DNA from 3 places in the Achromobacter sp. HZ01 genome. Region 2 is predicted to be linked to each of the others. Evidence: predicted binding sites of a transcription regulator. Region 2 holds the regulator's gene; each other region holds the start of a gene.
What was found. Region 2 encodes HrcA, which represses chaperone genes, less so after heat shock. Its sites were predicted from a motif close to TTAGCACTCNNNNNNNNNGAGTGCTAA; they were not measured.

Region 1: a site for HrcA is predicted at 2,007-2,033, ahead of groES (co-chaperone GroES). Genes of this name have one in related genera too.
Region 3: a site for HrcA is predicted at 5,671-5,697, ahead of rpoH (RNA polymerase sigma factor RpoH). Genes of this name have one in related genera too.

The regions. Positions count from the first base shown of each region.
Region 1 is NZ_LWKV01000002.1:501,343-508,553, reverse strand. Features, by position in the region: gene groL (chaperonin GroEL) at 1-1,624, opposite strand, end outside; gene groES (co-chaperone GroES) at 1,662-1,949, opposite strand; gene A6B37_RS11485 (NERD domain-containing protein) at 2,967-6,281, opposite strand; one part of gene A6B37_RS11475 (IS3 family transposase) at 6,831-7,083, shown strand; one part of gene A6B37_RS11475 (IS3 family transposase) at 7,083-7,211, shown strand, end outside.
Region 2 is NZ_LWKV01000003.1:279,794-287,004, forward strand. Features, by position in the region: gene recN (DNA repair protein RecN) at 1-994, opposite strand, end outside; gene A6B37_RS17360 (NAD kinase) at 1,008-1,907, opposite strand; gene hrcA (heat-inducible transcriptional repressor HrcA) at 2,048-3,052, shown strand; gene hemH (ferrochelatase) at 3,098-4,213, shown strand; gene A6B37_RS17375 (hypothetical protein) at 4,203-4,439, shown strand; gene grpE (nucleotide exchange factor GrpE) at 4,539-5,096, shown strand; gene A6B37_RS17385 (thioredoxin family protein) at 5,105-5,509, shown strand; gene dnaK (molecular chaperone DnaK) at 5,590-7,211, shown strand, end outside.
Region 3 is NZ_LWKV01000002.1:1,268,655-1,275,865, forward strand. Features, by position in the region: gene A6B37_RS14880 (NUDIX domain-containing protein) at 1-775, shown strand, start outside; gene A6B37_RS14885 (cation:proton antiporter) at 782-3,433, opposite strand; gene cpdA (3',5'-cyclic-AMP phosphodiesterase) at 3,623-4,462, shown strand; gene rpoH (RNA polymerase sigma factor RpoH) at 4,740-5,624, opposite strand; gene A6B37_RS14900 (hypothetical protein) at 5,836-6,525, opposite strand; gene fghA (S-formylglutathione hydrolase) at 6,589-7,211, opposite strand, start outside.

The DNA.
Region 1 (7,211 bases), on a different contig from region 2:
CCATGCCGCCCATGCCGCCGGGCATGGCCGGAGCAGCGGGCTTGTCTTCGGCCAGTTCGACCACGGCGGCTTCGGCCGTCAGCAGCAGGCTGGCGACGGAGGCGGCGTTCTGCAGGGCGGTGCGGGTCACCTTGGTGGGATCCAGCACGCCTTGCTCGACCAGGTCGGTGTACTCGCCGGTCGCGGCGTTGTAGCCGTAGTTGCCCTTGCCGTTGAGCACGGTGTTGACCACCACGCTGGCTTCTTCGCCGGCGTTGGTGACGATCGTGCGCAGCGGCTCTTCGACGGCGCGCAGGATCAGCTTGATGCCGGCGTTCTGGTCAGCGGTGTCGCCCTTCAGGTCGGCGATGGCCTGCTTGGCGCGCAGCAGCGCAACGCCGCCGCCAGCCACCACGCCTTCTTCCACTGCAGCGCGGGTGGCGTGCAGGGCGTCTTCGACGCGGGCCTTCTTTTCCTTCATTTCGACTTCGGTGGCAGCGCCAACGCGAATCACGGCAACGCCGCCGGCCAGCTTGGCCACGCGTTCCTGCAGCTTTTCACGGTCGTAGTCGGACGTGGCTTCTTCGATCTGGACGCGGATCTGCTTGACGCGAGCTTCGATCGACTTGCTGTCGCCAGCGCCGTCGATGATGGTCGTGTTTTCCTTGCCCACTTCGATGCGCTTGGCCTGGCCCAGCTCGGCCAGCGTGGCCTTTTCCAGCGACATGCCGGTTTCTTCGGAGATCACCGTGCCGCCCGTCAGGATGGCGATGTCTTCCAGCATGGCCTTGCGGCGGTCGCCGAAGCCCGGCGCCTTGACGGCGGTGGTCTTCAGGATGCCACGGATGTTGTTCACGACCAGGGTGGCCAGGGCTTCGCCTTCGACGTCTTCGGCGATGATCAGCAGCGGACGGCTCGACTTGGCGACTTGTTCCAGCACCGGCAGCAGGTCACGGATGTTGCTGATCTTCTTGTCGAAAATCAGAACGAACGGATCTTCCAGAGCGGCGACTTGCTTGTCCGGGTTGTTGATGAAGTAGGGCGACAGGTAGCCGCGGTCGAATTGCATGCCTTCGACGACGTCCAGCTCGTTTTCCAGCGACTTGCCGTCTTCGACGGTGATGACGCCTTCCTTGCCGACCTTGTCCATCGCGTCAGCGATGATCTGGCCGATGGAGGTGTCGCTGTTGGCCGAGATCGAGCCGACCTGGGCGATTTCCTTGCTGGTCGTGACCGGCTTGGATTGCTTCTTCAGCTCGGCGACGGCGGCGGCGACGGCCTTGTCGATGCCGCGCTTCAGGTCGATCGGGTTGAAACCGGCGGCAACGTACTTCAGGCCTTCCTGAACGATGGCCTGGGCCAGCACGGTGGCGGTGGTGGTGCCGTCACCGGCGTTGTCGGAGGTCTTCGAGGCGACGTCCTTGACCAGCTGGGCGCCGATGTTCTCGAACTTGTCCTTCAGTTCGATTTCCTTGGCCACGGACACGCCGTCCTTGGTCACCGTCGGGGCGCCGAACGAGCGCTCCAGCACGACGTTGCGACCCTTGGGGCCCAGGGTGGTTTTAACAGCGTTGGCGAGAACATTCACGCCGCGGACGATGCGCACGCGGGCGTCGTCACCGAACAATACTTGCTTGGCAGCCATTTCTTAGCTTCCTTCGAAAATTCGTTTGAGGCAGGGTTTACTGGACCACGGCGAGGATTTCGTCCTCGCGGATGACGAGCAGCTCTTCGCCGTCAACCTTCACGGACTGGCCGGCGTACTTGCCGAACAGAACCTTGTCGCCAGCCTTCAGGTCGACGGGCAGGATCTTGCCGTCTTCGGTCTTCTTGCCGGGGCCGACGGCCACGACTTCACCTTGGTCAGGCTTTTCGGCGGCGCTGTCGGGGATGACGATGCCCGAGGCAGTCTTGCGCTCGTTTTCGAGGCGTTTGACGATCACGCGATCGCCCAGGGGACGCAAGGCCATGTGGAACTCCTGTTACAAAAAGAAGAAGAGAATGTTCAGTTGAGCCCGGGAATGTTGTTAGCACTCACCGGTGTCGAGTGCTAATTATAGGGATGATGTCCGGGGCTTCAAGGGGGGCGGGGGCGGTTGTTACATTTTGGGCGAAGGGGGCGGGCGCCGCTGTTGTCGAATTTCATTGAGTTTGGAATTCTCTAAGGGCTGAGAGTCAATACTTGCCTGTGTCGGCCCCAGCAGTGGGTCCTATGGAAAAGTGTCGTCTTTCCTTCGGCTCAAAAGTTTCGCGGCCAAGTAAGTGCGTCCCCAATAGCTGATGGTGTGCCTAGCGCACAGTCTGGGTCGGCTTCAGGGGGGAGGATGTCGGTTCTCTCGACTAGGACGTCGAAACCCTGAGATGGGGTCGGGCGGCGGGGATGTGTGGCTAGATGACGCTCTAAAAACTGCGTTGTTCTGTGCAAGAACAATGGTTGAACGGGCACGTCCCGGTGCTCGCGCGGGCCACATCGCAAGAGAATCGGTTTCTAAGTCGCGCATGCGCGTGTGCGACCTTTCCGGCACGGCATGGCTGCTATTGGAGCCATGCCAGGCATTGCACGCCCTCCATACTGGGCGGCATCGAGGCGCTTCATCCCGCGTTGCAGCCATCACGATGTACTTGAGCGAACGTACATTTGAGTCAATTCGGGTGGCAACAAGGACAGCTCTTCGCGAGCATCGGATCTCGTTAACGGCAGGTCTTTTGTCGCCGCCCAAAGTTGAGAACGCCGAACGGCAGCTATCGATCCGCTTTTGCCGTTCGATCTTCGTCAGTTAATGGCAGCTGCGCAGCGATTGCGGTCGTTAGCAACTTAGGTGCTCACGCTGCAAAGTAAGAAGCAGTCATACATTTCGACGCAGCGACACCGTGTCCACAATTTCGTATCGCCCGACCGCCAATAGCGATATTGCCTACCAGGGCCGGGAGTCGCAGTGCCAGATACAAGAGGCCTCCGCTGGGGATGGATATCGTCGCTGACGCATTTACTGCCGGTAGCGGATACGGTCTTCGATCTTCTTGATCGCGACGAGCGCCTCATGACCTAGCCCCTCGTCGTCGCAAAGACTGCGCAAATTTTGAAGGTCATCGGCGTTCCCAAACTGCCCAATCACTTGAATAGAAAAGGACGCGATGCGCGCCAGATCATCCATGGACCCGTGTTCTTGGTACGTCTTCTGTGACTCGCGATTGTTCAGTGCATCGCGACAGACGACCAGGGCCGTGTTCGGATAGCTCTTTGCAACGTGAGTTCTTGTACCATCCGAAGACAACATTCGAGATGTTGAAGACCACAGTGCTCCGGCACTTGCCGAAGCGGAGTGAGCCAGTAACGTAGTTCGCGCACTAAGAGTCTGGGGCGATGATTCGAGTTCGGAATCGCTTAACCGGCAAGCCCAGTAAGCTAATTCCCCGCAGGCCCGCATAGTTTCATCAACATCGACCGGCGATGCCGGAGCAGCAGGAAGTGGAAGGCTCAAATGTCCCATCGCTTCGTGCGCTGCGAAAAATGCCTCGACCGCATCTTGTGGCATGACCGACCGTTTGGATGGCAACCGAAGCCATGGCTCAATAGCTTCAGAAACTGCTGGATCACCGAAGTCTGTGAGCTGACGAATCAGAATGCCGATAAACGAAACATACTCGGTGCCCGCTCCTTTTAGTGCCTTGAAGAGGAACTGCCTCTTTTGATCGCCATCGAGGTTGTCGACCTCCTCCCAATAGATGCGGTCATACGGGTGGTCGAATTGTCGCGAGAAGACATTCCATGCTTCCGTATCGGCCTGCGGTCCCGATTCGGACAACACGCTTTCGATTTCATCTAAGACCACCGTTCTGAAGTTTTCTTCTTCGGCGTCTAGTCCGCCCAAAGCCTTCAGCGCATCGAAGATCATGGAATTCATAAGCACGCCCAGTTCGTCCATGGCATCCTCAAGCGCCGCGATCATCTTTGCCTTGACGGCATCATCCACATCTCTCAAGTAGACACAAAAGTCCAGCGTGGCTAGCTGTAGGTGATAGGGTAGGCTCTTCAATCGCTCAAGAAGATTTAAGACACATGGCGCTGCCCAAGAGGCTTGCTCCGTGAGTCTGGTGATTCCAAGTAGCACGTAGAACTCGCTATGCGTGCTCGCTTCGTTCCATGCTTTTCTAAGAGCTGCACAAAAATTCTGCTCCGGATTGTGGCGTAAGTTAAGACCGCCACTGTGAATAAAGTACACAAGCTGTGACAGCGCGATCTTGCGATTAAATACATACGCTTGGCTAAAGAGCTCATGCCGAAGCGGCACCTTTTTGACCCTTGCTTCTTCATAGAGATCAAGATTGGCTTCGACAATCCTCTCTTCCATCGCGCGACATGCCGTCATGATTTGATCGAAGTGAAGTCCCTGCTTTAGAAGCCAGCCAATGGCAGGAAGAAAAGCGCGAAACGTTGAGAGGATTGGTCGAGATGAACTGGTCTTGATCGAGCTGCTATGCCACCCCTCGCCATTCAGAACGAAATGCAGTTCAGAAGGTTCTGCGACCATTTGTTCGAAGAGCACATCGAGCTTCGCTCTTACAAAACGTCCAGCTGACTCTCCACACTCCCCCTGGATGCAAGACACTAGAATGCGCTGGTCAGTAGTCTTATCCAGAATCTCCCTTAGCATTGAATCGTCCTCGATCGCTCCGAGGATGAATAGCTTGGCGCCATGGAATCGGGGGGATCGCAGCACAGCTTGCACCCGCTCCGAATCTGTACGCGCTGCGCGAATCGTGGATTCTGCTGTGAAGGCGAAGAAAAACATTTCGTGAGAGAAGCTGAGTCTGTCGCCGCGCTGTGATACAAGTTGCGATTCAAGGACCGCGCGCCGTGTCACGTCTGTCACGCCTGCAGCATCGCAAAACCTGTCGAATTCTCGAACGGACAAACTAAACGCAGTTTGGGAGATCAGTTCTTCTGCGAACCCGGAAAGCGCCCGAATTCCCGCCGCAGCGGAATCACCGAGACGCATCCGGGCGACCGTGTCGAATAGAACGAACTTACTTGCCCCGGCGGGCAGAGATGCGGCAGCCTGCCCAATAAGTTCCGCTTCGAGTCCTGAGCGCGCTATCTCAAGCAGGGCTTGGCAGTTCGTGAAATTTTCATCTTCCTGGCTAAGTTTTGCGAGCAGTGACTTCAGCGCGGATCGCGGCGGACTGACAAGAACCTCTTCGACTGACAGAAGCTCTTGCCTAGCTAGGGTGCCTTGTGAGGTGATAACAATGCCCGCACCATAGCGCAGTGCGAACGCTTGGAGACTTCGCGTCAAAGCAGTTCGCAAAGGCTCCGGACACTCGTTGTAGCCGTCGAGAAACAGAACAATATGCCTCATCAGGAGGCGGCTCGCTCTTAGGAAATCGCGCGCGGAAGTGCCGAGTAGTCCAAGCTCGACGTCAATGATCCTCTGCAGTTTGCCCTCGAAGTCTTTGGCTTGGATGTGGATGGGTACAACACCGGCCTGGATACATTCCGTGGCGATGCGCGCACTCAGCAAGGACTTCCCACATCCTGACGGCCCCCTAATCAGAAGCGCAGATCGCGACGACAAAGCCATCTCCAGAACCTTAGGCGCCGAAATCAGTTTTTCATCAAGGTAGTATTGATCCTCCGCCAGTCGCTTACCGATTGGCCCGTGAAACTCCAAGAAGGAAGACTCATAGCCCGACAGTGTTCGCTCTGATATGAGTACGGTTTCGCAAATTGCCGCAGCTCTTCCTGATACGCGTTCGAGGCCCAAATGAGCTGCTAGCGCTTGGCATCGCTCTTCACTCAGCAAGGCCCCTGACATTGCGCTGAGCGCAACCTCGATCGCATCGTGCCCACCAATAGACACTTTGAAATCACTCGGTGGCAAGGAGGATCCGGCCGGAATCGTCGGCACAATGGCGAGCAAGGCGTTGGGATAGCCGGAAAGAGTGCCGAATAGTCCGGCCATAGCATCACGCAACGCATTCTTGGCGTCTAGGGCCTGGGTGTACCCGTTGCGTAGCTTTCGACTGCCATAAGGTCCAAGCTGAATCCAACTGCCGTTCACACCGCCCTTGACAGGCTGCGTGTACCCCTTGGCTTCAATGACAAGCGTAGTTGTGGCGGAGAAGACCGCGACATCAACCTGACGCCCGCAAACGTTGAAGTTGGCGAATATGTAGGCCCATTCGCTGCCCCTCTCTAGAGCGTCGCAAACGGTAACCAGGACCTCGCGGTCCGAGGCGTGTTCGATGCGCTCGCCGATAAAGAGATGAATGCCGTTCCCGCCGTAACGTGCTGCGCTCATCAGTTTGAATCACCCGCACGACGCGCCAAGTACCGGCATAGCTGCCGCCTGGAAAACGAATCCATAGTCCCCCCGTGAACGGAACATATTGCCTTATCACATTCTCCGTCAAGTTGTCCGGCCGCTAAATCCGGTTGCCAAATGCTTTCGCCTGGTCCGGCAGGTAGTTATGTGGGTCATAGACCTGCCAAGCCCCGAACAGCTTGCGCCCAAGTATGATTTTCGCGATGTGCTCCTCGGTGGGCGTTGAGATGTTCGCTCTGGCAGTCTTGTGCCGATCGTGGATCGACCAAAGCTCTCTCTCCATCTGTTCGTATCGACCAGCCATTGCATGATGTCGTAAAGGAGTGTGAGCGGCGCACGCGTCCCCACGGGCTCGTCACCGCCAGTTCGTGGAGATGTACTTGCTGGGTAGCCGCCGATCGCAGACCTTGTGCACCATGTCAGGATATCTGGGGCACGCGGAGGGTGATCTGCTGTCGAAATCCCAGACAGAATTAAATGTTAGTGTTTTAGGGCAAGTTTCCCAGCGAGAGTGGGAGGTGTGCCATGAAACGCAAGCAATATTCGGTCGAGCAGATCGTCGCGGCGCTCAAGCAGGCAGAGCTGGGCATGCCGGTCGCGGATCTGGTGCGTCAGCTCGGCGTATCCGAGCAGACGTACTACCGGTGGAAGCGCCTGTACGCGGGCCTGGAGTCGAACCAGGTCCGCGAACTCAAACAGCTGCAAGATGAGAATGCGCGGCTCAAGAAGTTGGTCGCCGAGCTCAGCCTGGACAAGGTGATTTTGCAGGAGATTGCCGTAAAAAAATGGCCGCGCCCGCGCTGAAGAGGCAAGCAGTGACCTACATCCAGGATCACTACGGCCTTTGCACGCAGCGGGCGTGTGGGTTGGTCAGGCAAGCGCGCAGCACGCATTACTATCGCAGCG
Region 2 (7,211 bases):
CCGCGAGCTGGGCGTGCAGGCTTTCGCGCAGTTCGCACAGGGCGTCGGGCTCGGTGCGGAACTTGCGGGCGGTCTCGAACACCAGGCCCAGGCGGCTTTCCACGGCGCTAAGGCGTTGCGGATCGAGATCGACGCGGCTGACGTAGTTGTTCAGGTCGGAGACGGCCTCGCTGATCGCGATGCGCGCGGATTCGAGTTCGTCGTACACCCCTTGCAGCCCCGGGTCGTGGCGCAGCATCTGCTGGATGCGCTGGTTGGCCTGGGTGACCCGGTGGTGCGCCGAATCGCCTTCGCCGTCCAGGGCTTCGAGAATCTGGCTGGCGCCGTCGAGCAGCGATTGCGCGTGCGACAGGCGCGTGTGCTCGGTCTGCAGCGCGTCCCATTCGTCCGGGCCGAGGGCCAGCTGGTCGAGTTCGTCCACCTGCCATTGCAGGCGGTCGCGTTCGGTCGCCAGGCTGGCGGCGTCTTTTTCGGCGGATTCCAGCTGGCGCGCCAGCGCGCGCCATTGCTTCCAGGCCTGCGACACGGCCTGGCGCAGCTCGCCATGGCCGCCGTGGGCGTCGAGCAGGTCGCGCTGCGCGTCGGCGCGCATCAGGCTCTGGTGCGCGTGCTGGCCGTGGATGTCGACCAGGCTGTCGCCCAGTTCGCGCAACTGCGCGACGGTGGCGGGCGTGCCGTTGATGTAGGCGCGGCTGCGCCCCTGGGCGTCGATCACGCGGCGCAAGGCGAGTTCGTCGTCGGCGTCGATCTCGCGTTCTTCGAGCCAGGCGTGCAGCGTCTTGGGCGTGTCGAAGACGGCGGTGATGTCGGCGCGCGCCGCGCCTTCGCGCAGCATGCTGGCGTCGCCGCGCTCGCCCAGCGCCAGCGCCAGCGCGTCCACCAGGATGGACTTGCCTGCGCCGGTCTCGCCGGAGAAGACGGTGAAGCCGGGGCCGAAATGGATCTCGGTCTGTTCGACGATGACGAAGTCGCGGATATGCAGGGTGCGCAGCATGTCGGGGCGCTTACTACTCTACGTTGTCGGTGGCCTGGGGCATCAGGTTCCAGTGCAGCTTGCGGCGCAGCGTGGAGAAGAAGCTGTAGCCTTCCGGATGCACGAAGCGGATGACGTAAGGGGCGCGCTGCACGACGATGCGGTCGCCCGGCTGCAGGTCGGACCAGGTCTGCATGTCGAAATGCACGCTGGCGCCGACCTCCACGCGGCCCATGGCCGTGAGCGTCATGTTGAGCACGCCCGTGTCGGGAATCACGATGGGGCGGTTCGACAGCGTCTGCGGGGCCACGGGCACCAGCACCATGGCGTTCATGCCGGGGTGCAGGATGGGGCCGTTGGCCGACAGCGCGTAGGCGGTCGAGCCGGTAGGGGTGGCGATGATGAGGCCGTCGGCGCGCTGCGTGTACATGAAGGCGCCGTCGAGTTCGACCCGGACCTCGATCATGCCGCCGCGCCCGGCGCGGTTCAGGACCACGTCGTTCAGGGCGGTGGCGGAATACATCTGCTGGTCGCCGCGCCACACGCTGCCTTGCAGCAGCGTGCGTTCCTCGATCTGGAAGCTGCCTTCGAGCACGCGCGCCAGCGCGCCGTGCGCGTCCTGCAGCGCGATGTCGGTGATGAAGCCCAGGCGGCCGTGGTTGATGCCGATCAGCGGCACGCCGTAGGGCGCCAGGTGGCGGCCCGCGCCCAGCACGGTGCCGTCGCCGCCCATGACGACGGCCAGCGAGGCGGTCTGGCCGATTTCCTCGAGCGTGGCCACGGGGTATTCGGTCAGGCCGGTATTGCGCGCCGTGTCGGCGTCGATGAGCACATGCCGGCCGGCCTGCGCCAGCGCGTGGGCGAGGGCTCTCAGCGGTGTGTCCAGGCCGGTGTCCTGGTATCTGCCGATCAGGGCGACGGTAGGAAAGTGCATGGCTGCTTGCGTATCCAGAAAGGGCGGGCGCGGGCCGAAATCCGCCCGGAATGTGCTATTAAGCCGATTATATGGGGCCGCATATTGGCTTGCGGGACAAAAATCGCCTCAATCGGAAAAGTTTCCCTAAAATACCTGTTATGGATGACCGTGCACGCGCCCTACTGAAGGCGTTGATCGAACGCTATATCGCCGATGGGCAGCCAGTCGGCTCGCGGACGCTATCGAAAGTATTCGATCTGTCTCCGGCCACGATCCGCAACGTCATGGCGGACCTCGAAGAACTGGGCCTGATCCACAGCCCGCATACCTCCGCCGGCCGCGTGCCCACGCCGCGGGGCTATCGCATGTTCGTCGATTCGCTGCTGGCGGTGCAGTCCTACCAGCTCGAGCCCCACAACATGGGCGAGATGCTGGCGGCGGCCGAACCCACCCGCGCCGTCAACGCCGCGGCGGCGCTGCTGTCGAACCTCACCCAGTTCGCCGGGGTGGTGCTCACGCCCAAGCGCGCGCAGGTGTTCCGCCAGATCGAATTCATTCGCCTGTCCGACAAGCGCGTGCTGCTCATCATCGTCACGCCCGACGGCGACGTCCAGAACCGCATCCTGTTCGTCCAGCGCGATTACTCCGAGACGGAATTGCTGGAAGCCGGCAATTTCTTCAACATGCATTTCGCCGGCAAGTCCTTCAACGTGGTGCGCCAGACCCTGTCGACCGAGCTGGCCCAGCTGCGCGAAGACATTTCGCGCCTGATGCAGGCCGCCGTCGAGGCCAGCGCCGAGGCGGCCGAGGACGGCGACGCCATGGTGATCTCCGGCGAGCGCAAGCTGCTCGACGTGACCGACATCGCCTCCGACATGGACCGGCTGCGCAAGATGTTCTCGCTGTTCGAGAAAAAAACCGACCTGCTGCAGCTGCTGGACGTCTCCAGCCGCGCGCAGGGCGTGCAGATCTACATCGGCGGCGATTCGCAGCTGGTGCCCATGGAGGAAGTGTCCGTCATCACCGCGCCCTACGGGGTCGACGGCAAGGTGGTGGGCACGCTGGGCGTGATCGGCCCGACCCGCATGGCGTACGAGCGCGTCATTCCCATCGTGGACATCACGGCGCGCCTGTTGTCCAACGCCCTCAGCCACAACCAGTAGGCCCATTCAAAACGACATCCTCCTTGCGGAGGAAGGGGAGTGTTTGTGTTTCTTCGCCTGTTCAAATACTTGTGGCCTGAACGGTATCTGCCCGAGCCCGAGCAGGACGACCCCTTCGACGAAGATCCGCCGCCGCGCGGGGCCGGGCGGGTCGGCGTGCTGCTGGTAAACCTGGGCACGCCCGATACGCCGGGCAGGAAGGACATCCGCAAGTACCTGGGCGAATTCCTGTCCGATCCGCGCGTGATCGAGATTCCCCGCTACCTCTGGAAGCCGATACTGCACGGGCTGGTGCTGACCATGCGGCCCAAGAAGCTGGAGCCGCGCTACGCCGGCGTCTGGCTGCAGGAAGGTTCGCCGCTGATGGTGTACAGCCGGCGCCAGGCCGACGGCGTGCGCGCCGCCCTGCGGGCCGCGGGCGTCGACGCCGTGGTCGAGCTGGGCATGCGCTACGGCAATCCTTCCATCCCGGACGCCATCGCGCGCCTGCGTGCCCAGGGCTGCGAGCGCATCCTGACCGTTCCGCTCTATCCGCAATACGCGGCCAGCACCACGGCCACGGCGGTGGACGCGGTCACCCGGCATGCCGGCCGGCTGCGCGACCAGCCGGAGCTGCGCTTCATCAAGCGCTTCCACGAAGAGCCGGCCTACCTGGACGCGCTGGCCGGCCATATCGAACGCTATTGGCAGGAGCACGGCAAGCCCCAGAAGCTGGTCATGAGCTTTCACGGCCTGCCGCGCTATTCGATCGAGCTGGGCGACCCTTACTACCGCGACTGCATGGAAACCGCGCGCCTGCTGTGCCAGCGATTGTCGCTGCCGCGCGCCCAGATCGAGGTGACTTTCCAGAGCCGTTTCGGCTCGGCCCGCTGGCTCGAACCCTATACGGAACCGACCCTCAAGGCGCTGGCCGCCTCGGGTACGACGGAGGTCGATGTGGTGTGTCCGGGTTTTGTGGCAGACTGTCTGGAAACCCTGGAAGAGATCAGCCTGGAATGCCGCGACGCCTTCATGGCGGCGGGCGGCAAGCGCTTCCGCTACATTTCCGCGCTCAACGACGATCCGGCCTGGATCGCGGGGCTGGCCGGCCTGGTGGAACGGCACTTGCAGGGATGGCCCACGCAGTCCACCGACTTGAAGGAGAAGGCGCATGCACCATGATCCCAAGACTGGCAAGACGGTAAAAAAGGGGACGGTTAGCACTCCGGTAGACGAGGATCAGGTCGAGCACGAACTCGACGAGGCGCTTGCGGAGACCTTTCCGGCCAGCGATCCCATTGCGGTCAACCCCGAGCCCGACGATGAAGAGGAGCGCATGGACCGCGCGCTCAAGGAGAGTTTCCCGGCCAGCGATCCCGCCGCGCCGGCGCAGCCTCCCAAGAAATAGCGGGGAGGCGTCGGGGAATATTTCGCTTTCCCGGGCTTGAAATAGGGGTATTGGCCCCCATTCATGTCTGCGAAAGCCATTCTTTTTGGAGGATTCCCCATGACGGCACCCCACGAGCCTGCGGACCAGGCGCCCGAGATCGGCCAGAACGCCGACGCGGCTCCCGCCGGACAGGACGCCGCGCAGGCCGAGCTGAACGAGTTGCGCGCCCAGCTGGACGCCGCCCAGGCTACCGTCAATGAACAGCGCGACCAGGTGCTGCGCGCGCACGCCGAAGTCGAGAACATGCGCCGCCGCGCCCAGGAAGACGTGTCCAAGGCGCGCAAGTTCGGCATCGAGTCGTTCGCCGAAAGCCTGGTCCCGGTGAAAGACAGCCTGGAAGCCGCCCTGGCCCAGCCCGACCAGACGGTCGAGGCGCTGCGCGAAGGCGTGGAAGTCACCCTCAAGCAGCTGTCGGCCGCCTTCGAGCGCAACCTGCTCAAGGAAATCGCGCCGGCGCAGGGCGACAAGTTCGACCCGCACCTGCACCAGGCCATTTCATCCATTCCCAACGAGCAGCCCGCCAATACCGTGGTGCAGCTGCTGCAGAAAGGCTATTCCATCGCCGACCGGACGCTGCGCCCGGCGCTGGTGGTGGTGTCGGCCGGCCAGGGCTGAGGCATCCCATGAACGATCCCCGCTTCGACCCCGCCCAGGTATTCCAGGTGTTCGGCATGCGTCATGTCGACTCCGATGGATTCGACCGGGCGGTGATCGAGGCGCCGGGAACGGATTTGCGCTGCGTGTTCCTGTGGGGCCAGGATTGCTACAACTGCAACCTGTTCAAGCAGGCCGCGCTGCTGCACCGGGAGACCCTGCTGGGGCTGGGCCTGACGTGGTTCGAGGCCGACGTCTACGCCGACGAACCCCTGGGCCGGCGCTTTTCCATGCATGGCGTCCCCACTTTTGTGCTGTATCGCGCCGGCAAGCGGCTGGGGCGTATCACCGGCTGGCCCGGGCTGCCCCAGTTCACCGAGGCGATCCGGCGCCAGCAGGAAACGGCCGCGGAAAATTCTGGCCCGGCGTCTTGAAAAACCTTACGGGCAGCCCCAGTTATGTGGGGACAAGACGTTTCCCCCTATTTACACAGATTCAATCAAGGTAACCCACCATGAGCAAGATTATCGGCATTGACCTGGGCACGACCAACAGCTGCGTGGCTGTCATGGACGGCGGGCAGGTCAAAATCATCGAAAACGCGGAAGGCGCGCGCACCACCCCCTCCATCGTCGCCTACATGGACGACGGCGAAACGCTGGTCGGCGCCCCGGCCAAGCGCCAGGCGGTGACCAACCCCAAGAACACCCTGTACGCGGTGAAGCGCCTGATCGGCCGCAAGTTCGAAGAAAAGGCGGTGCAGAAGGACATCAACCTGATGCCCTACGCCATCGTCAAGGCCGACAACGGCGACGCCTGGGTGGAAGTGCGCGGCAAGAAGATGGCGCCTCCCCAAGTGTCGGCCGACGTGCTGCGCAAGATGAAGAAGACCGCCGAGGACTACCTGGGCGAAGAAGTGACCGAGGCCGTCATCACCGTGCCCGCGTACTTCAATGACAGCCAGCGCCAGGCCACCAAGGACGCCGGCCGCATCGCCGGCCTGGACGTCAAGCGCATCATCAACGAACCCACCGCTGCCGCGCTGGCGTTCGGCCTGGACAAGACCGAAAAGGGCGACCGCAAGATCGCCGTCTATGACCTGGGCGGCGGCACGTTCGACGTGTCCATCATCGAAATCGCCGACGTCGATGGCGAGAAGCAGTTCGAAGTGCTGTCGACCAACGGCGACACCTTCCTGGGCGGCGAAGACTTCGACCAGCGCATCATCGACTACATCATCGGCGAGTTCAAGAAGGAACAGGGCGTCGACCTGTCCAAGGACGTGCTGGCCCTGCAGCGCCTGAAGGAAGCCGCCGAAAAGGCCAAGATCGAGCTGTCCTCGGCCCAGCAGACCGAAATCAACCTGCCGTACATCACGGCCGACGCCTCGGGTCCGAAGCACCTGAACCTGAAGATCACGCGCGCCAAGCTGGAAGCGCTGGTCGAAGAACTGATCGAACGCACGATCGAGCCCTGCCGCGTGGCCATCAAGGACGCCGGCGTGAAGGTTTCCGACATCGACGACGTGATCCTGGTCGGCGGCATGACCCGCATGCCCAAGGTCCAGGAAAAGGTGAAGGAATTCTTCGGCAAGGATCCGCGCAAGGACGTGAACCCCGATGAAGCCGTCGCCGCCGGCGCCGCGATCCAGGGTTCCGTGCTGTCGGGCGACCGCAAGGACGTGCTGCTGCTGGACGTCACCCCCCTGTCCCTGGGCATCGAAACCCTGGGCGGCGTGATGACCAAGATGATCCAGAAGAACACGACGATCCCGACCCGGTTCTCGCAGACCTTCTCGACCGCCGACGACAACCAGCCGGCCGTGACGATCAAGGTGTTCCAGGGCGAGCGTGAAATCGCCGCGGGCAACAAGGCCCTGGGCGAGTTCAACCTCGAAGGAATCCCGCCGTCGCCTCGCGGCATGCCGCAGATCGAAGTCACGTTCGACATCGACGCCAACGGCATCCTGCACGTGTCGGCCAAGGACAAGGGCACCGGCAAGGAAAACAAGATCACCATCAAGGCCAACTCGGGTCTGTCGGAAGACGAGATCCAGCGCATGGTCAAGGATGCCGAGGCCAACGCCGAGGAAGATCACCGCGTCGCCGAACTGGCCCAGGCGCGCAACCAGGCCGA
Region 3 (7,211 bases), on a different contig from region 2:
CGCACGCGCCCAGGAGCCCGCTCCCGACGGCGCGCGCGCTTTATATATAGCGGGGCGCCGCTGCGGCTGGGCCACGCACGCGGCGTGCGACGCGCTGCGCGGCGCGGCCGATATCGACGCCGACGGCGAGACCCTGCGCATCGGCGCGGGCCTGGAGCCGGGCGCGCAACTGGATGGCGTGCTCGAACGGGCCGCGCAACTGTTGCGCCAAGCCAACTGCCTGCGCGGCTGGCGCGACGAATTGCTGGACGTCATGGACGGCGACACTGCCCTGGGCGTGATCGAACGCGCCGCGGTGCGCCCCCTGGGCCTGCTCACCAAGGCCGTGCACCTGAACGCGTGGACGCCCGACGGCCGCCTGTGGGTCGCGCGCCGCTCGCTCAGCAAGTCCACCGATCCCGGCATGTGGGATACGTTGGTGGGCGGCCTGGCCGGCAGCCGCGAGGACCTGGAACTGGCGCTGGTGCGCGAATGCGGCGAGGAAGCCGGGCTGGACGAACCCGACCTGGCGCGTCGCACGCCGCTGCGCACCATATTGCGCATCCATCGGCGCCTGCCCGAGGGCTATCAGGTCGAGGACGTGCTGACCAGCACCTGCGTGCTGGAAGCCGACGCCCGGCCCGCCAACCGCGACGGCGAAGTCATGGAGATCGCCACGCTGGACGTGGCCACGGTGCTGCGCCGCATCGCCGAGGGCGAATTCACGCTGGAAGCGGCGCTGGTGATCGTCGAAGACATCATGCAGCGCCGCGCGGCCGGCGAAATCCCGGCCTGAGGCCCGTCAGCCCGGACGCGCCGCGTCCAGCATGCCCGCGGGCGGCGGATCGGCTTGCGGCGCCTCGCCGGCGGGCGGGGTTGCGCCCGCGGCCTCGGCGGCTTCCGCGGCCTGGGCCGGGCTGGGCGCGGAGGCCGGCGCGGGCGCCGGCGCGGCCGCGGCATTGGCCTGCGAGAACTGCTTCCACACCTCGATGGCGCGCAGGCGCTGCTTGGCCACCAGCTGGATGCGCTCGCGCAGGTTCTCGTCGCGCGCCAGCAGCGCGTGGAAATCCCGCGACGACAGCATGAGCAGCTTGCTGTAGCCCAGCGAGGTCACGTCGGGCTCGATCTGCTGCTCGCCCAGCAGCCCCAGTTCGCCGAAGAATTCGCCGCTGCCCAGTTCGATCAGGGTGTTGTCCGGCAGGTGCACGGCCACGGCCCCGGAGGCCACGAAGCACATTTCGCCGCCGTGCCGGCCCTTGGTGAGCACGCGCTGGTCCGGCAGCGACAGCCGCGGCTTGAGCAGCTTGCTGATGGCGCGCAGCGAATCGGCCGACAGCCCCTCGAACAGCGGCACGCGCTTGATCAGCTCGGCCGCGCTCATTTCGATGTCCAGCGGCGGATGGCGGTCGATATGGGCCCAGCGGCTCTTCAACTGCGCCATCAGGTCGGCGTACACCTCGCCGCTGATCAGGAACTGCTCCAGCATGTCGCGGTAGCGGATGCGCTCCATTTCGCGCGCCACGCGGCCCAGATAGCTTTCCTGCAGCCACTGCGCGTAGGACGGATATTGCAGATTCAGCGCCTGTATGGCGTTTTCGATCAGGTCCAGGCGGCGCTGGTGCAGGGACACGATGCGCGCGGTGGCCTCTTCGCCCAGCAGCGGCGTGATCTGTTCGCGCGCGAACGCGATCAGGCGCTGCGCGACCGACCGCTTGCTCATCAGGTTGGCGAAACGCTGGGCCAGTTCGCGCGCCAGCCAGCTCTGGAAGCCGAACACGTAGTGCAGCCGCAGCGCCAGCCGGAAACCGGGCGAATAGCGCACGTCGTCGACGATCCCGCGCTCGAAGCCCGCGACGCCGCCCTGCCGGATCGCGTCCTCCAGCCGCTCGGCCCGCGCCAGCAGCGCCTCGGCCATGCGCCAGTCCACGATCTGCGCCTTCAGGATGTCGAAGAACATTTCCTCTTCGCGCTGCGCCACGATGGCCAGGCCCACCGCCACGCGCTGCTCGTCGCTCATCTGGCCGACCTGGCCGTCGTGCACGCTGGTCAGGCTGGCGTCGAACACCGCGCGGATGCGGTCGCGCACCTCGGCGCCGATGTGCTCGCTGCGCGCGACCTCTTCCGTCTTGCCCTGCAGGTCTTCCAGCGCCACGGCCAGGGCCTGGTTGCGGATGGTGCGCTCCACCGGCGAGAGCTGATTCAGGCCCAGCGCGCGGATCAGCGGACGCAGGCTGATGCCGTTGACGAACAGCGTGAGCAGCACGAAGCTGGTGGTGGCGACCGCGATGAACTGGCGCGCCTCTTCGGGCACGCCGGTCTGTTCGGTGACGGCCAGCGCCAACGCCAGCGAGACGGCGCCGCGCAGGCCGCCCCACAGCATCACCACCTTGTACGGCCTGCTGACCTTGGTGCCCAGCCGGGTCAGGCCCAACAGCGGCAGCAGGCCGAACACCACGATGGCGCGCGCCGCCAGCGTGGTCACGAACAGCACCACCACCAGCAGCAATTCCTGCCAGTCGGCCGCCGCCATCAGCTTCGGGATCAGCATGGCCGCGAACAAGAAGATCAGCGAATTGGCCCAGAACCCGAACTGCCCCCAGGCGCTGGACAGGTATTCGAACGTGGTGGGCGACATGCGGGTGCGGCCGGTGGACCCGACCACCAGGCCGGCGATCACCGTGGCGACCACGCCCGAGACGTTCAGGTAGTGCTCGGAAATGAAGAAGGACAGATAGGCCAGCGTCAGCGTCAGCGTGATTTCGGCGGTGGGAAAGCCGCGCAGCCACGCGAACAGGAAGCAGGCCAGCCGCCCCATCGCGTAGCCGGCCAGGCCGCCGCCCAGGAAGTGCACGATGAAGTCATTGAAAATGCCGCTCACGGTCAGTTCGCCGTGGCCGCCCAGCACCGCCAGCAGCACCGAGTACAAGGCGATGGAGGCCGCGTCGTTGAACAGGCTTTCGCCCTCGACCAGCGTGGTCAGGCGCTTGGGCGCGCCCACCTCGCGGAAAATGCCCACCACCGCCACCGGGTCGGTCGTGGCCACGATGGCGCCCAGCAGCAGGCAGACCACCAGGCCGTAGGACGACACGGCGTCCAGCGCCACCCCGACGGCCACGGTGCACACCACCACGGCCACGATGGCCATCATCAGGATGGGGCCGATGTCGTCCATCAGGCGCCGCACGTTCATCGACAGCGCGGTCTCGAACAGCAGCACCGGCAGGAACACCATCAGGAAGGTTTCCGACGAGATCTCGAAGCGTTCCAGCGAATCCAGAAAATCGCCGATCCAGCGCGGCGCCCAGCCGTGCAGGTGCACGATGATGCCCAGCAGACAGCCGACGATGGCCAGCAGCACCGAGTACGGCAGCTTGAGGCGGCCGGCCAAAGGCGGCATGAAGCAGACCAGCGTGAGCAAACCGGCCAGGCCGAATACGAGAAAACCGACATCCATGGATAGCGCCGCGTCTGAGGCTAGGGAGAAATTTCACAAGAATAGCGGCTTTTTTCCCCAAGTCCGGGCGGCGAACTGTAGAGAATCGTAGAGAATGCACGTTTGGTTACCCCAATACGCAAGCGCGATACGCGTGGCGACGCGTTTTTTGGGTAATGTGGAATCGCTTCAACTTTTCAGGAGCGGCACTTGGCCCGCATCCATGCCCTGACCCGGCGCGACGACGCGCCCGCCATGCTGGTCCAGCTCACCGACAGCCACCTGTTCGGCGAGCCCGGCACCGTGATGCTGGGCGTCGACACCGACGCCAGCCTGCGCGCCGTGCTGCGCCAGATCGAGGCCGACGGCCGCCATCCCGACCTGCTGCTGGCCACCGGCGACCTGTCCCAGGACGGCGCGGCGGCGGCCTACCGCCGCTTTGCCTCCATCCTGTCCGAGGCGCCGGCGCTGGACCGCGCCACCATCCGCTGCCTGCCGGGCAACCATGACCTGCCTGCCGTGATGCGCGAGGAACTGGCGCAGTGGTCCGAGCCGGTCACCGACGTGGGCGCCTGGCGCGTCGTGACGCTGGACACCACGGTGCCCGGCTCCGACGCGGGCCACCTGCCCGCCAGCCAGCTGGATCTGCTGGAGGCCGCCCTGGCCGAAGCGCCCGGGCGCCACACGCTAGTCGCGATGCACCACAACCCCATGCAGATCGACAGCCACTGGCACGACACGATGATGATCGACAACCCGCAGGCGCTGTTCAAGCTGCTGGCCCGCTGGCCGCAGGCCCGCGTGCTGCTGTGGGGACACGTGCACCACGACTTCGACCGCCGCCGCCACAACCTGCGCATGCTGGCCACGCCGTCCACGTGCTTCCAGTTCAGCATCCGCGACGGGCAGCACGTGGTGGACAACATGGCGCCGGGGTATCGCTGGATCAAGCTGTACCAGGACGGATCGCTGGCGACCGGCGTGCGGCGGGTGCAGGACGCGCTGTGGCGTCCGGCGCTGGCGGCGTCGGACAAGGTGCAGGCGGCCTAGGCATAAAAAACGGGGCACCAATACATAGATTATTGGTGCCCCGCAAACATCCGTCTCATAGGGGAGGGGAAAGAGGAGAAGCCGAGACGGACGACTAGACAGCCAACCGGAGTTCGCGGTCTACATGAAGTTAGTCGGCGCGGCCCGCATTAAGTTTCTGGCGCGGCGCAAAAATTCCGGGTGAATTTGTATCAATTCATGTAACGGCCGCCAGGCGCGCCGCAAAAGACGAAGGCCGCTCGAAAGCGGCCTTTTGCATGGGCGGGCGGCAGGCGCGTCAGGCCTGGAGATTGCCGCGCATTTTCTTGAGGGCGGCGGCCTCGATCTGGCGGATGCGTTCGGCCGAGACGCCGAATTCCTGGGCCAGTTCGTGCAGCGTGGCGCCGCCGTCGTCCTGCAGCCAGCGCGCCTCGACGATGCGGCGCGAACGCGGGTCCAGCGCTTCCAGCGCCTCGCTCAGCCCGCTGCCCTGCAGCCGGTCGCGCGCGGCGCGCTCCAGCACCCGCGTGGGTTCCTGGCGGCCGTCGTCGGACAGATAGGCGATGGGCGCGTAGCTCTCATCGTCGTCGTCCTGGTTTTCCAGCGACATGTCGCGCCCGGACAGGCGCACTTCCATTTCGCTCACGTCTTCGCGGCGCACGTTCAGCTCGCGCGCGATGTGATCGACCTGCTCGGGGTCCAGCGTCTGGCCGTCGGGCCGCATGCTGCGCAGGTTGAAGAACAGCTTGCGCTGGGCCTTGGTGGTGGCCACCTTGACCAAGCGCCAGTTGCGGATGATGTATTCGTGGATTTCCGCCTTGATCCAGTGCACGGCGAACGACACCAGGCGCACGCCGCGCTCGGGGTCGAAACGTTTGACGGCCTTCATCAGGCCGACGTTGCCTTCCTGGATCAGGTCGGCGTGGGGCAGGCCGTAGCCCAGGTACTGGCGGGCCACGGACACCACCAGGCGCAGGTGCGACAGGATCAACTCGCGCGCCGCGCCCAGGTCTTCCTGGTCGCGCAGGCGGCGTCCCAGCTCGGTTTCTCGTTCAGCCGACAGCACCGGCAGGCGATTCACCGCGGAAATGTATGCGTCGATCGTGCCGAGCGCGCCCGGATTGCCGATGGCCAACGCCAGGGCGTTGCCGGAAGTGGCCAACGAGGTACTGGGTTGTTTCATAACGGGAGTCTCCGGAAGGCTTAAGGATGACGACATGAATTCGATGTTAGCACTCTAGTAAAGGGAGTGCTAATTCGACTATTGCGGCGCATCAAAGTTCCACCACACATGATTCGCCCCCAATTTTTTTGGCCCGAGAAGTTCGAGCCAGCGCAAGAATGGCCGCGCCGCCGCCGGGCCGCCCCAAGGCGGCGCAGCGTGGGTGTTCACACTACCAGCCCAGGCGCTTGAGGCCGTCGACCGTAGCCTGGCCGTCGGGGCGGATGAACAGCGCCCCGCGCGGGTCCAGGAAGACCTGGTAGCGGGCGCCGTCGAACAGGGGCATGTAGGCGCCGCTGCCGAATTGGACATCGACGAAGGGGAACCAGTTCGGGAAATTCTTCTTCAGCGAACCGAGGTCGGGCGCGGGCCAGTCGTCCAGCGGATGCACCGAACGGGTGGCCGAGGCCTCGCGGGCCGCGTCGCTGTAGCGGCCGGACAGCCGCTCCAGGCGGTACAGCGGCGGCACGCCCGCCATCAGCGCCGGCACCTTCCAGCGCACCACCCGCGCGTCGATCTGCCACTGGTCGCCGTACAGCACGTACTGGCGGTTGCCGATGGCCGGCGCGCTGGCGTCCACCTGGAACTGGCCCTCGGCCAGCTGGCGGATCTCGACGCGGGCCACCGGCTCGTCGGTGGTCAGGCGGAAGAACTGCACCAGCGACAGGGCCAGCAGGCCGGACACGCAGCCCAGCAGCACCAGCATCAGCCCGAACAGGCGGCGCACCGGCCGGAGCTGGAACATTTTGCGGCCGCGCTCGTCGCGCGGGCCGCCCTTGCCCAGCAGCATGACGATGCCCGGCAGCAGGACGACGATGGCGCCCAGCAGTATCCAGACGAAAGGAGCGATTCCGTTGATCAAATCAGCCGTTCCCGATTAGGTAAGAACCGCCGCGGGCGGTGGCCGGCCAGTATAGAAGCGGCCTCAGGCCGCGGGTTTTCCAAGCCGCTCGACGTGAAACCGGATGTGATCCTCGATAAACGTCGAGATGAAGTAATAGCCGTGGTCGTAGCCCTCGTGGCGACGCAGGGTCAACGGCTGGCCGGCGGCGGCGCAGGCCTGCTCGAATACCTCGGGATACAACTGTTCCGCCAAAAACTGGTCCGATTCTCCCTGGTCGATCAGGATGCCCCCGGGAAACGGCTGGCGGGCCTGGCGCATCAACGCCGACGCGTCGTAGGCGGCCCAGTCCTGGACGTCGGCGCCCAGGTAGGCGCCGAAGGCCTTCTTGCCCCACGGGCACAGGCTGGGCGCGGCGATGGGCGCGAAGGCCGACACCGAGCGGAATTTGGCGGGGTTGCGCAGCGCCAGCACCAGCGCGCCGTGGCCGCCCATGGAATGGCCGAAGATCCCGGTGCGCGACGCGTCGCCCGGCAGCGCGCCGCCGGTGACGATGGCATGCAGTTCTTCGGTCACGTAGCTGTACATGCGGTAGTGCGTGCGCCAGGCCGGCGTGGTGGCGTCCACGTAAAAGCCCGCGCCGGTGCCCAGGTCCCAGTTTTCGTCCTCGCCCGGCACGTTGGCCCCGCGCGGGCTGGTGTCCGGGG